DNA from 4 places in the Bacillus sp. EA-CB0995 genome. Region 1 is predicted to be linked to each of the others. Evidence: riboswitches for the same ligand, from Rfam matches in the RefSeq annotation. Region 1 holds a riboswitch; each other region holds the start of a gene.
The links. A riboswitch is a leader RNA that binds a small molecule or an ion and turns the genes downstream of it on or off. The one in region 1 is predicted to bind S-adenosylmethionine.
Positions count from the first base shown of each region.

Region 2: linked by a shared signal. The riboswitch ahead of ACEWFJ_RS11805 (hypothetical protein) and the one ahead of mtnK (S-methyl-5-thioribose kinase) in region 1 are both predicted to bind S-adenosylmethionine.
Region 3: linked by a shared signal. The riboswitch ahead of ACEWFJ_RS17570 (YezD family protein) and the one ahead of mtnK (S-methyl-5-thioribose kinase) in region 1 are both predicted to bind S-adenosylmethionine.
Region 4: linked by a shared signal. The riboswitch ahead of ACEWFJ_RS01780 (bifunctional O-acetylhomoserine aminocarboxypropyltransferase/cysteine synthase) and the one ahead of mtnK (S-methyl-5-thioribose kinase) in region 1 are both predicted to bind S-adenosylmethionine.

Region 1 covers NZ_CP169269.1:1,601,313-1,604,461, forward strand. The annotation lists partial or broken gene ACEWFJ_RS08465 (aminotransferase class I/II-fold pyridoxal phosphate-dependent enzyme) at 1-426, opposite strand, end outside; partial or broken gene ACEWFJ_RS08470 (carbon-nitrogen family hydrolase) at 441-1,305, shown strand; SAM riboswitch class I at 1,379-1,524, shown strand; gene mtnK (S-methyl-5-thioribose kinase) at 1,612-2,796, shown strand; gene ACEWFJ_RS08480 (YvrJ family protein) at 3,063-3,149, shown strand, end outside.
Region 2 covers NZ_CP169269.1:2,270,349-2,273,497, reverse strand. The annotation lists partial or broken gene ACEWFJ_RS11820 (serine hydrolase domain-containing protein) at 1-259, shown strand, start outside; gene ACEWFJ_RS11815 (hypothetical protein) at 299-667, opposite strand; gene ACEWFJ_RS11810 (NAD(P)H-dependent oxidoreductase) at 664-1,239, opposite strand; gene ACEWFJ_RS11805 (hypothetical protein) at 1,532-1,831, opposite strand; SAM riboswitch class I at 1,899-1,997, opposite strand; gene ACEWFJ_RS11800 (hypothetical protein) at 2,143-2,334, shown strand; partial or broken gene ACEWFJ_RS11795 (YwiC-like family protein) at 2,552-3,149, opposite strand, start outside.
Region 3 covers NZ_CP169269.1:3,397,237-3,400,385, forward strand. The annotation lists gene sat (sulfate adenylyltransferase) at 1-267, opposite strand, end outside; gene ACEWFJ_RS17565 (phosphoadenylyl-sulfate reductase) at 312-1,016, opposite strand; gene ACEWFJ_RS17570 (YezD family protein) at 1,108-1,251, opposite strand; SAM riboswitch class I at 1,318-1,426, opposite strand; gene lysA (diaminopimelate decarboxylase) at 1,554-2,870, opposite strand; lysine riboswitch at 3,052-3,149, opposite strand, start outside.
Region 4 covers NZ_CP169269.1:320,684-323,832, reverse strand. The annotation lists gene metA (homoserine O-acetyltransferase MetA) at 1-206, opposite strand, end outside; gene ACEWFJ_RS01780 (bifunctional O-acetylhomoserine aminocarboxypropyltransferase/cysteine synthase) at 187-1,482, opposite strand; SAM riboswitch class I at 1,574-1,677, opposite strand; gene ACEWFJ_RS01775 (chloride channel protein) at 2,091-3,149, shown strand, end outside.

The sequences.
Region 1 (3,149 bases):
TTTTGCTTTCGCTAAGGCAACACCTGATAAATAATCTGGATAGCCAGGATCAGGAACGAGAATTGTATCGCCTGGATTTGTAAAACAAAGCGGTAATTCAACTAATCCAGCTTTTCCACCAAATAAAACAGCTACTTCGGTTTTGGGATTTAACTGTACATCGTATTCACGCTCATAAAACGTAGCGACAGCTTCTTTTAAGCTTTCATGCCCGCGAAATGGCGGATATTTATGATGAATTGGTTGTTCTGCTGCACGCTGTAGCGCTGCTACGATATGCGCTGGCGTTGGCTGATCTGGATTTCCTTGTCCTAAGTTAATAATATCATGACCAGCTTGCACGGCTTTGTTGACTTTTGTGACGAGCGAAGCAAAAAATTGTGTTGGTAATGATGTTAATGACTCAGAAGATTGAAAACGTTTCATACTTTCCACCTCTTTTGAAAGTTGTTACAATTCTAGTGACAAATAATATAATCTTTCCAACTTTTTGTAAAGAAAAAATAAAAGGGAGTAGGGAGAAATCAATGAAAATTGCTTGTATTCAAATGGATATTACTTTTGGGAATGTAGAAAAAAATATAGAACATGCCGAAAAAAATAAACGAAGCGATGAAGGAAAAGCCAGACGTTATTGTATTACCAGAGTTATGGACAACAGGGTATGATTTGGAACGTCTTCCTGAAATTGCTGACCCAGATGGGAAATACACGAAACAATTATTATCAAAGTGGGGTAAGCAAAATTGTGTGAATATTGTTGGAGGATCGATTGCTAAGCAGACAGAGAAAGGTGTTACAAATACAATGTATATTAGTAATCGAAGCGGGAAAATTGTGGCTGAATATAGTAAAGTGCACTTGTTTCAACTGATGGATGAGCATAAATATTTAATTGCTGGAAATAAAACGGGTCACTTTATATTAGATGATACGTCGTGTGCAGGAACAATTTGTTATGATATTCGTTTTCCAGAGTGGGTACGCGTTCATGCTGCACAGGGGGCAACAGTATTATTCGTTGTAGCCGAGTGGCCACTTGTTCGCTTAGCGCATTGGCGGTTATTACTTCAAGCAAGGGCGATTGAAAATCAATGTTATGTTGTGGCTTGCAATCGTGCTGGGCGTGATCTGAATAATGTATTTGCAGGCCATTCGCTTATTATTGATCCTTGGGGAGAAGTCGTGAATGAGGCAGATGAAACAGAAATGATTTTGTATGGAACATTAGATGAAAAGAAGATTTCTGAAGTGCGTAAAGGGATTCCTGTTTTTTTTGATCGCCGTCCAGAATTGTACATGTGAAAAAGTATTGACAAACAATTTTTATTCTTGGTATAGTCAACAACAGAAACTGAAAAATTCAGACAACTATATACTCTTATCAAGAGCAGGTGGAGGGATTTGGCCCGATGAAGCCCAGCAACCGACCGTAATACCATTGTGAAATGGGGCGCACAATTCGCGCCTAGTAAGGCACGGTGCTAATTCCAACAGAAAGAGAGACTTTCTGATAGATAAGAGGGGAGAAGTGAATCTTCAAACCTCTTTCGTCATCGAAAGGGGTTTTTCTTATGATGAAAAACCCCGATACATTAAGGGGGAATCAGAGTGGGGTACAAGCAATTAACAGAAGAAACAGCCGTTACATATGCGAAAGAACATGGTTATTTTTCAGAAAAGGCAGTTGTCACTTGTGAAGAAATTGGTGATGGGAATTTAAATTATGTGTTTCGTTTACATGATGGGAAGAAAGGATTGATTCTTAAGCAGGCTCTTCCATATGCAAAGGTAGTAGGAAAAAGTTGGCCGCTATCTTTACGCCGTGCAACGATTGAAAGTCGTGCATTGCAAATTTTTGCAAAATACGTACCAGAGTATGTGCCGAAAGTATACGGGCATGATGAAACATTAGCAATTATTGTTATGGAAGATTTATCAGCATTAACGATAACAAGAAACGGATTGATAAACGGGGAAGACTATCCGCTATTATCTCGGCATATCGGGCATTTTTTAGCTCATGTTCTTTTCTACACATCCGATTTTGGACTACAAGCAGAAGAAAAAAGAGTGCTAGATAGTAAGTTTGTAAACCCTGATTTATGTAAGATTACAGAGAATCTTGTATTTACTGATCCATTTGCAAACTATGAAACAAATAAGTATGAAGAAGAATTACAAGATGTTGTTGACGAACTTTGGTGTGATAAAAATTTGAAGTTACGAGTAGCGCAGTGTAAGTATAAATTTTTGACGCGAAAAGAAGCATTAATTCACGGTGATTTACATACTGGAAGTATATTTTCATCATCTTCAGAAACGAAAGTGATTGATCCAGAATTTGCGACATTTGGTCCATTTGGATTCGATTTAGGCCAATTGATTGCCAATTTATTATTAAATGCACTGTCACGTGAAGAAAACAAGCGCAACGTATTATTTTATCATATTGAGCAAACATGGAGCGTTTTCGTAGAAACATTTACGAAGTTATGGGTGCTCGAAGGCATAGAGCCGTATACGAAAGAAAAGCAATGGTTACCAATTGTACTAAACAATATTTTCACTGATGCAGTTGGATTTGTAGGATGTGAGATTATTCGCCGTACAATTGGGTTAGCGCATGTTGCAGATTTAGATGGGATTTCTCATAACGAAACAAGGTTACAGGCAAAAAGGCAGGCATTACGGTTAGGAAGAAAATTACTTCTACATAAAATAGAAAATGCGGATGCTCGTTTGTTCCGTATATTATTTAATTCTATTGTTTTTGAGAAGGAAGTGAAAGTATGAGTACAAGAGTGGCGGTACTTCGTTCTGTTAGTTAGAAGGGAAACTCCATCGCTCTTTTGAATTAAAAGAAATTGCCGACTATTATTGAATATAAGACATTAACTACAATTGAAGATGTTTAGAAAAGTATTGTTTTATTAGAGGTGCAAAGGGATTATAAAGTGGAAATCGCAAAGATATTTGGGAAAACAAAAATGATTTAGCTTGTTTTTATTTACCACTTTTTTGGAGTCTCTCTTACTTATAATAAGAAGGGAGGAGAGACTATGGAGGAATGGATATCGGTTATTGGCAATGTTGGCTTTCCAATTGTTGTTACGCTATACTTACTGCATAGAATTGAAAGTAAGTTA
Region 2 (3,149 bases), 670 kb from region 1:
GAATATTAAAAAATACGAACTTCCAGTTGGAGATGGTGAAGCATATTCTTATCATAATCAATGGTGGATTCCCCATAATGAACATGATGCCTTCGAAGTACTTGGGAGTTATGGACAATGCTTATATATTGATCCAACTGCAAATATGGTTATCGTTCATTTTTCATCAAATGCTAATCATAACGGAGAAATACAATCCGCATATAGTGATATGTATTTACAAATTGCAAAACACTTACAAAAAAGAACCTCCAATTAGGCTTTAACTTTCGAAGTTTTTGTTACAAAAAGAGCTGTCTTATGGCAGCTCTTTCTCTATGATCGTAATTACATTTTCCCATTGTTCTTCTGAGAAACACAAAGGTTCTAACTGAAATACCATCGAACACAAGTCTTCTATATAATAGACGTTTGCCTGTAAAAATTCCCATCGAAGCAACTTAGGTATATACAAATCTGCAACTTGTTGGTTTTGTTCTACTAAAATGTCTACTTCTCTCTCACAAATACCTCTTATAAGATACTCTTCCCGCACTTCTTGTTTAACTTTAGAAAATTGCTTGCTATTCTCTTTTATCCTAAATAAACAAGAAAGATAAGAATAAAACAAATCATCTTCTCTTTTACATACACTCATAATTTTATAAATCTGTTCCTTATTTTTCATAATTTTGCCGCCTTCTCATATATCTTTTGCAGCCATTTCTCTCTTTTTTCTTGTTTACTATTTTTCACAGATTGAAATACAGAACGCTTTATGTTACGTATCCCACAAAAGTATAATATTCCTTTCTTCATTACAATCCATTCAGCTGATCGGTATAAAAGTGCAGCGTACCATAAAGGAGAATCTAGTGTATAAATCACCCATGCTTGTTTTCCTGTAAGTAATCCTTTAGGCATTATCCCTTCATATTTGTAAGCAAAACCTGAAACAAATACTCGGTCAATAAATCCCTTTAATATCGCCGGCATACTCCACCACCAAACTGGGTAAATAAAAATGAAGTAATCTGCCTCTGCAACTAATTCCCTATATTCCCCTGTTTCTTCCTCATGCACTAAATCTCTTCTCTTTTTTGTCTCGTTAAAGGTTAGAACAGGATTAAATTGTTCCTTATACAAATCAAGAACGGCTACAGAGTGACTTGTTTTTTGTAATCCTTGTTCCACATGTTTCAAAATAGCAGCGTTGAAACTTGACGGGTTTGGATGCGCGTATACAATCAATATGTTCATTGTAAACAACACCTTTCCTTAAATTTCCTTTTGACTTTTATTGGATTCACATGCTATTCTAATATATGTCAAAGGGCAAGCCCCTTTTACAAAAGCAATGACACCTATTCGGCGATGGTGTCTTTTTTATTTGTTAGCCGAGAACGCCCATCTTTCGGGGCACATTTAATTTTTGAACACTACACACTCAGCACCATTTCCTTGTAAAAAGACTGCATAGTACAGTCTTTTTATCTACATACCTCAAAAGTGAGTGAATTTTCAAATAAATTATAACATAAAAAAAGAGAGATCAACTCCCTCTTCTCTCTTTTACTATGTAGTAAATCCCCTTATCATCTATATATTTGTGTGGCTCTGCTAAAGTAATTTTCCCATCCAGTTTTAATTCATCAAGTAACCGTAATAAATAAAATTGCTGAAGCATCTTTTTCGCAAATTTCCCTTTATGTTCAGAAGCAATATACTCTTGAATATCCAATAACGTAATCGGCTCTTCTTGTTCTTCCATATATTCGTAAATTGCACTTCGCAATGTAATATATTTCTCGATTGTCACAGCTATGTCCACTCCTTTCTTCTCGTTGTCCATCTTTCATTATCGGTTTTTTTGCAATAAAAAACCTCTTCGATAAGAAGAAGCGGAACATATCTCTTCCTTCTTATCTTTCAGAACAAAAATGTTCTGCTGGAATTAGCACCTGCATTGCGGTTGCTGGGTTTCATCGGGCCAGTCCCTCCACCTCTCTGGATAAGAAAATATTCACTTTAACCCTCACTATAACGAATATAACCAAAAAAGTCAATTCTTATAAGAATTATCAGGATTCATTTTTTGAAAACTATTATATTTTGTTTCGTTTTGCTCATACTACAAATGTATAGACCAAAGGAGGTGCAATCATGCAAAAAAATGCACGTGGTCATGTTCAAGATTCTTGCCAAGCTTTACATGAAGCAAAAAACTGTTTACAAAGCGCCTTGCAAACAGTCGAGAAATCAGATAATCGTCAACGTATTGAACAATCTTTACAAGCTGTCCAACATGCGCTGCAACAGTGCGATAGTACGGCAAATATTTTATCTCAAGAATAAAGTGAAATTTCCATCAGTGGGGGTTTTTTCATCCTCCACTGATGGTTAGTTGAACCAATCGGGCTTTTACGGGCAGTTATCCCCCACCTACTTTCTTCAATCTTCTCAAAATCTTGAGGTGGGGGACTTACTGCCCGTTAATGCGAGATAAACAATTCCTAACAATAAAAAGTAAGCACGTATGAATCATGCTTACTTTTTATTCATTAATTTAATATCAACCCTTAAATTGAAATAATACTGTAGTAGCAATGAAAAAATAAACTGAATTGACGATTTCCCACACACCAACTTTTAAAACAGTTACTTTTTTACCATATAACACAATAGCGCGAATGCAACTTGGAATAAACGCAATGACAAACCAAGGAGACACAATGAACGTACCAACTACAAGTGATAAATGGTATCCCCATGAAATCCAACGATATGTTGGATTTTTCTTTTCTCGAATCATCGTTTTCACATAGAACGTGCTTCCCAGAAAGTATAAAAATGAAACAAGTGCGATTAGCCATGCTGTTTCATCAATTGTTTTCATTGTGAAATAATAACTGATCATTCCGCCAATACAAAAAACGATAATAGCACTAACATCATTCAGTAGTGCTCGCTCATTCTTTTGACACGCAAAAAAAATGTTTACAAAAAATAATGGAAGCATATATATTGCAAAAAAAGAATACGCCATTCGTATGTAAGTGGAACTATACCAAACAAAATAGCAAGACTAAAATAAATGAGCGTCCAGTGTAAATAGCGTTTTTGTCGCTTTTGTTTCATATACATCAAAAAGGGATATGTTGCTAGATAGA
Region 3 (3,149 bases), 1.8 Mb from region 1:
TTCCCCCACTTTTAATTCCTTCGCTTTTTCTTCTGTTATAGGTAATGTAATTGGAATGCTCCATACATCTCCATCTGCTAATCGCATTGTTTCTACTACTGACACATAATCGTTCTTTCCTAAAAAGCCAGTAAGTGGGCTATATCCACCGATCGCAATGAGTTCTAAATCACTTAATGCGATTCCATCTAACTCAATTTCTTTTACGATATGTGCTGTTTCATATGTTTCATCAATTCGATTGACTAATATTTTTGTATCACTCATTTTCTTTTTCTCCTTCTATATCAAGTATTAACGAATAGTAGTCTTCATTGATAATGAAGACCACATTCTGTTTTCAACTTCCCGGCCCAGCGCCCATCTCGCGAATCTCCACCCTCTTGTACCTGCACGGTACATGTTTCACATCCGATGCTCGGATACCCAATATCATGGAGTGGGTTGTACGGCAAATTATGCTTGTATACATAGCGCCATACTTCTTTCCAAGTCCAATGAATAAGCGGACAAATTTTAACAGATTGAAAGCGATGATCTCGATTGACAAACTGCGTATGTTTTCGCGTTTCAGACTGTTCTCTTCTTAAGCCTGATATCCATGCCTTCCTACCTGTTAGCGCTTCTTCTAACGGCTTAATTTTCCTTAATTGACAACAAAGGTTTGGATTATGTTCCCATAATTTCTCACCATACTCTTTTGCTTGTTCCTCAAGTGTAAGTGCCGGCTGCTTTTCAATAATATTCAACTTAGGAAATCGTTCCCTGACTTTTTTGATCAAGTCATATGTTTCTTGAAAATGAACATTTGTATCTAAAAATACAATCTTTGCAGATGGATTTACTTGGTTAATCACGTGCAATAAAACCATTCCTTCTATCCCAAAGCTGCATGCATAAACAATATCGTCCTCATAATGTTCATACGCCCAGCGTACTGCTGCCAAAGCGCCTTTCGTTTCATCATCTTCCTGAAATGAAACAAAATTATCTTGCCACGTTTCGTACGTTAACATCGTTGTCCCCCCTCATAACACCCATATAAAAAGGCGGCCTTAACCTATAGAAATAGATTAGGGCCGCCTCTAGTTTTTCTAGTCAGCGTGCTTATTTTAAGCGTACTTTTTCACTTTTTTCAAGCTGAATCACTTTACCATCTTGCACAACAATTGTAATAGAACCATATTTCATATCAGTAAGCATAGATTGAATCTGACTTGCTACTTCTTCAAATTGTCCGCGCACTCCCACGAACAGCCCCCCTTTTTCATAAAAAAATCTTTCCCATTTCGAAAAGACTGTTCCGGTAACGTATCTACCTTATCTTCCAAAATGGATACCATTTTGCTGGAAGTAGCACCTTACTCCTATAAAGTAGGTTGCCGGGCTTCTTCGGGCCAGTTCCCTCCGCCACTCTTGATAAGAATTATATTTGTATTTTATCACAATTCTGATTTTTTTCAATCCTAGTTTTCCGATAAATTTTATGTTTTTTTGACAAAGAAGGAGTTGTTCACCTAAACAACTCCCACTTCAGCTAAGTAAGGACGCAGTCACACAAGTTCCTTTACACGTATGCGATCGTTCTCAATAATATTTTCATACGATTCTCTCTCCACAACAACTTGTGATTTTCCGTTTTTTGCAAACACAACTGCTGGGCGACGAATACGGTTATAATTATTTGCCATCGAATAACCATATGCCCCTGTACAAGAAATAGCTAAGAGATCACAAGAAACAACTTTTGGAAGCTCTACATCCCAAATGAGCATATCCCCACTTTCACAACATTTTCCCGCAATTGAAACAACCTCTTCGGCAGATTCATTCGCACGATTTGCTAGCAATGCTTCATAACGAGCTCCATAAAGTGCTGGACGAAGATTATCTGTCATACCTCCATCAACCGATACATATTTACGGATACCCGGAATATCTTTAATCGCTCCAACTGTATACAACGTTGTTCCTGCATCTCCAACAATACTACGGCCTGGTTCTACCCAAATTTCTGGAAGGGGGTATTCGCATACTGTAAACTGCTCACGTACCGCATCCGTCACAGCTTTCACATATTCACCAAGAGCAAGAGGTGTGTCCCCTTCCGTATAGCGAATTCCAAAACCGCCTCCTACATTTAATACTGGGGCTACATAGTTCATTTCTTTTCTCACTGTTTCCAAGAAGTTGCGAAGCACTTCAATTGCACGAATAAATCCTGCCGTCTCAAAAATTTGCGATCCGATATGAGAATGAATTCCTAATACACGATAGTTTGATTTTTCTAATGCACTTTTTACCGCTTGTGATGCATGCCCTGTTGAAATACCGAAACCAAACTTAGAATCATCTTGACCTGTTGTAATATATTCATGTGTATGCGCTTCTACTCCCGGCGTCACACGCAGCAAGATATTCACAACTTGCCCGTATTCTTTCGCTAAATCATGCAATACCTCTAGTTCAAAAAAATTATCTACAACAAAGCAGCCAATATTAGCTTCTAATGCCATTCTTATTTCTTCTTCTGTTTTATTATTACCATGAAAATGGATGCGCTCTGCTGGAAATCTCGCTTGCAACGCCGTATATAGTTCTCCGCTAGACACAACATCTAGTGACATATTTTCTTCGGCAGCTAACCTGCACATTTCCATGCACAAGAACGCTTTGCTTGCATATGCTACTTGATAAGAGAACCCACTTTCCCTAAAAGCACGATGAAATGCACGACATTTCTCTCGAATTGCTGCTTCATCGTAAACATAAAGTGGTGTCCCATATGCTCTTGTAAGTTCAGTAGCATCGCATCCTCCAATTTCTAAGTGTCCTTGTTCATTAATGCGGCTTGTGCCGTGTAAATACATGTGAATTCCTCCCTTGTTTTCGCAAAACCCTCTATTACATTTCTTATTTATTACTATTATTCCTAATTTAGATAAACAAAAAACGCGCGGAACAATGTTCACACGCGTTTCTTATTAGAAGAATTTATGTCGAAAAAATAAACGTATTGTTATTTTCTCAAATAAGAAACCGCATCAAACATCTCCTAATAGCTCTCCATAAGCAAAATACTTATGACAGTACTACATTTATTCAATGCAGTCCCAATATATGAATGAAGTGGTCATTCATATATTTCG
Region 4 (3,149 bases), 1.3 Mb from region 1:
AAATGTACATCGAGCTGCAGCGGTGTATTTCCAATTAAACGAAGCAACTGCGTTTCAGTTTCTTGCTTTGTTGGCATTAAATTTAAAATAGCAATCTTCAAAGCACGGATATCTTGTGTTTCTGCTCGTTCTTTCGTCATCACGAAAATATTTTCATTTTGTAATACTTTACGAGCGGGTAAATCTTTAGCAATGATGATCGGCATACTGTTTTCCTCCAGAAAGGGCTTCTGCTAAATCAGCAATAATATCCGCCGCATCTTCAATACCAACCGATAACCGAATTAAATCAGGCGTTACACCCGCCAGATGCTGCTGCTCTTCAGTAAGCTGACGATGCGTTGTGCTTGCAGGATGAATCACACAAGTTCTTGCATCTGCCACATGCGTCACCAATGCTGCGAGCTTCACACTTGCAATAAACTCCTTAGCGGATTCAATACCACCTTTTACTCCAAACGTTAAAACACCACTCGCACCTTTCGGTAAATATTTTTGTGCCAATGCATAATTTTCATTACCTTGAAGTCCTGGATAATTGACCCACTCAACGCGTTCGTGCTGAGATAGCCACTGTGCAACAGTTAGTGCGTTTTGACTATGACGCTCCATACGAAGATGCAGTGTCTCTAAGCCAATATTACTCATATACGCATTGAATGGACTCATACAATTTCCATAGTCTCTTAATAACTGCACACGAGCTTTCACAATGTATGCCGCCTGCCCAAATTTTTGCACGTAACTCACACCATGATAACTTGGATCTGGTTCAACGAATTCAGGAAACTTACTCCAATCGAAATTACCGCCATCAATGACAATACCGCCAAGTGAACTTGCATGACCATCGATGTATTTCGTTGTAGAATGAACGACAATGTTTGCACCATGTTCAAATGCATGGCATAAATACGGCGTAGCTAGCGTATTGTCGACGATAAATGGTACCTCAAGCTCTTTTGCCGCATCAGAAAGCTCTTTAAAGTTAAGAACATTCATCGCTGGATTTCCAAGCGATTCTGCATACACAAGCTTTGTTTTCTCATTTGCGAGAGCAACAATTTCATCAGCGGCTAAGTTTGGATTAAAGAAAGTAACCTCAATGCCCAGCTTCCGCAGACTAACTGCAAATAAATTAAATGTACCGCCGTATACTGTTGATGAGCAAAGCAGGTGATCGCCGCTGCCGCAAATATTTAATACCGCTAACATAATTGCAGCTTGCCCAGATGCAGTTGCAACCGCACCAACTCCGCCTTCTAACTCCGTCAGCTTCTGCTCAAATGCTGCAAGCGTTGGGTTACCAATACGGGTATAAATATAACCTTCTGCCTCTAAATTAAAAAGAGCTGCTAAATCGTCAGATGTATCGTATTTATACGTCGTGCTTTGATAAAGCGGCAAAACACGCGGTTCACCATTTTTCGGCGTATAACCACCTTGCACACAAATTGTGCCTTTTCCCCTTGCATCACTCATTCCTCAATCCCCTTTCTTTCTTAACATAAAAAAACTGCTTCTTTCCTAAATAAGAAAGAAGCAGCTTAGATAAACGCTCGACATGTAGCCTTTCTTATCGTTCAGGAAATACCTGCAGGATTTGGCACAATTCCGTTTTACGGCTGTTGCCAAGGTTTCGTAGGGCCCGGTCCCTCCACCTATTCTTGATAAGACTTATGCAATTACCGTTGATTTTATAGCAAATATTTCCTAGTGTCAATTATTTTTCTGAATCTTTGTAAAAATAACAACAATCCGTTTGTTCATTCTCAAACTTTAAGTTATATTAAAAAAACATTGATATTCTATACTAAAAACAAAAAAAACGTTTCAAAAACTTTACTTACTATGTAAAATTAAAGAGTTATACTTAATTTTAGCAAGCATCAAAATATATGTATAAACATGATTAAAATTATGACTAGTTCAGAGTTTCATACAATAATAATGCTGATTTTTGTAATATACTTTGAATAAGTAGCTCTTTAAAAAGGATAATATCCATATTGAATGAGTTACCCAATTATTTTCGTATCAGAATCTCTAACTTTTTCATAATAGGATATAACATAAAGGAGGCATAAAAAATGGCTACTAGGAGAAACATGCACTATTTACTCATCATGTACGGTTTATTTCTAGGTGCTATAGTTGGTGCTATAGTCTGGTTATTTTTAGTCGTCACAAATGCTGGAATTCAGTTTGTTTGGGAATATTTACCTAAAGAATTTGGATCACCCTCTTATTACACAATTTGTGTAACAGTAATTGGCGGTGTTCTTGTCGGACTGACACAGAAGTATTTCGGTACATACCCCCGTTTAATGCCAGAGACCATGGCTGAATATCAGAAAACAGGTAGAATTGAGTACCATTTTGTGCATAAAGCTACGTTAACAGCTGTTATTGTTTTAGTATTTGGCGCAAGCTTAGGACCGGAAGCAGCACTTGTTGGGATTATAGGTGGACTTTGTACGTGGGTTGGTGATCGCTTTAAATTTACTTTAAAAGGAATGCACGAACTAACAGAATTTGGGATTGGCGCTGCTTTAAGTGTTATTTTTAATGCACCGCTATTCGGTTATTTAGCTCCAAGAGAACATGAAGATACACAACTCACTGAAGCTTTTAGAGGGAAAAAGACTATCGTATATCTCGCTACTACTTTTGCTGGTTTTTCTGTATATTTATTGCTTAGTCAGTTTGATAATCGAGGATCCTTTATTGTTAATTTTGGAGAAGGATCTTTTGCACTCCATGAATGGATTGCCTTTCTCCCTCTTATTTTTATAGGTGTCGGGGTAGGATACTGTTATTTCCAATTAGAACATATATTAGAAAAAATAGTACATCCTTTTCAAGAATATAAGCTAACATTAGCGATTATAGGCGGTATCCTTTTAGGGATTGCAGGAACTATACTTCCGTATACACTGTTTTCAGGAGAACACCAATTAAAAGACTTAGTAAATGAATGGACAGGAATATCATTTGGGATACTGGCTCTTTCAGGGATTTTAAAGTTGTGTATAACCGCGGTTTGTTTAACTACAGGTTGGCGTGGCGGACATATTTTTCCAATTGTATTTTCTGGTGCAAGTATTGGATATGCTATAGCAACTCTCATACCGTCATTAGATCCAGTT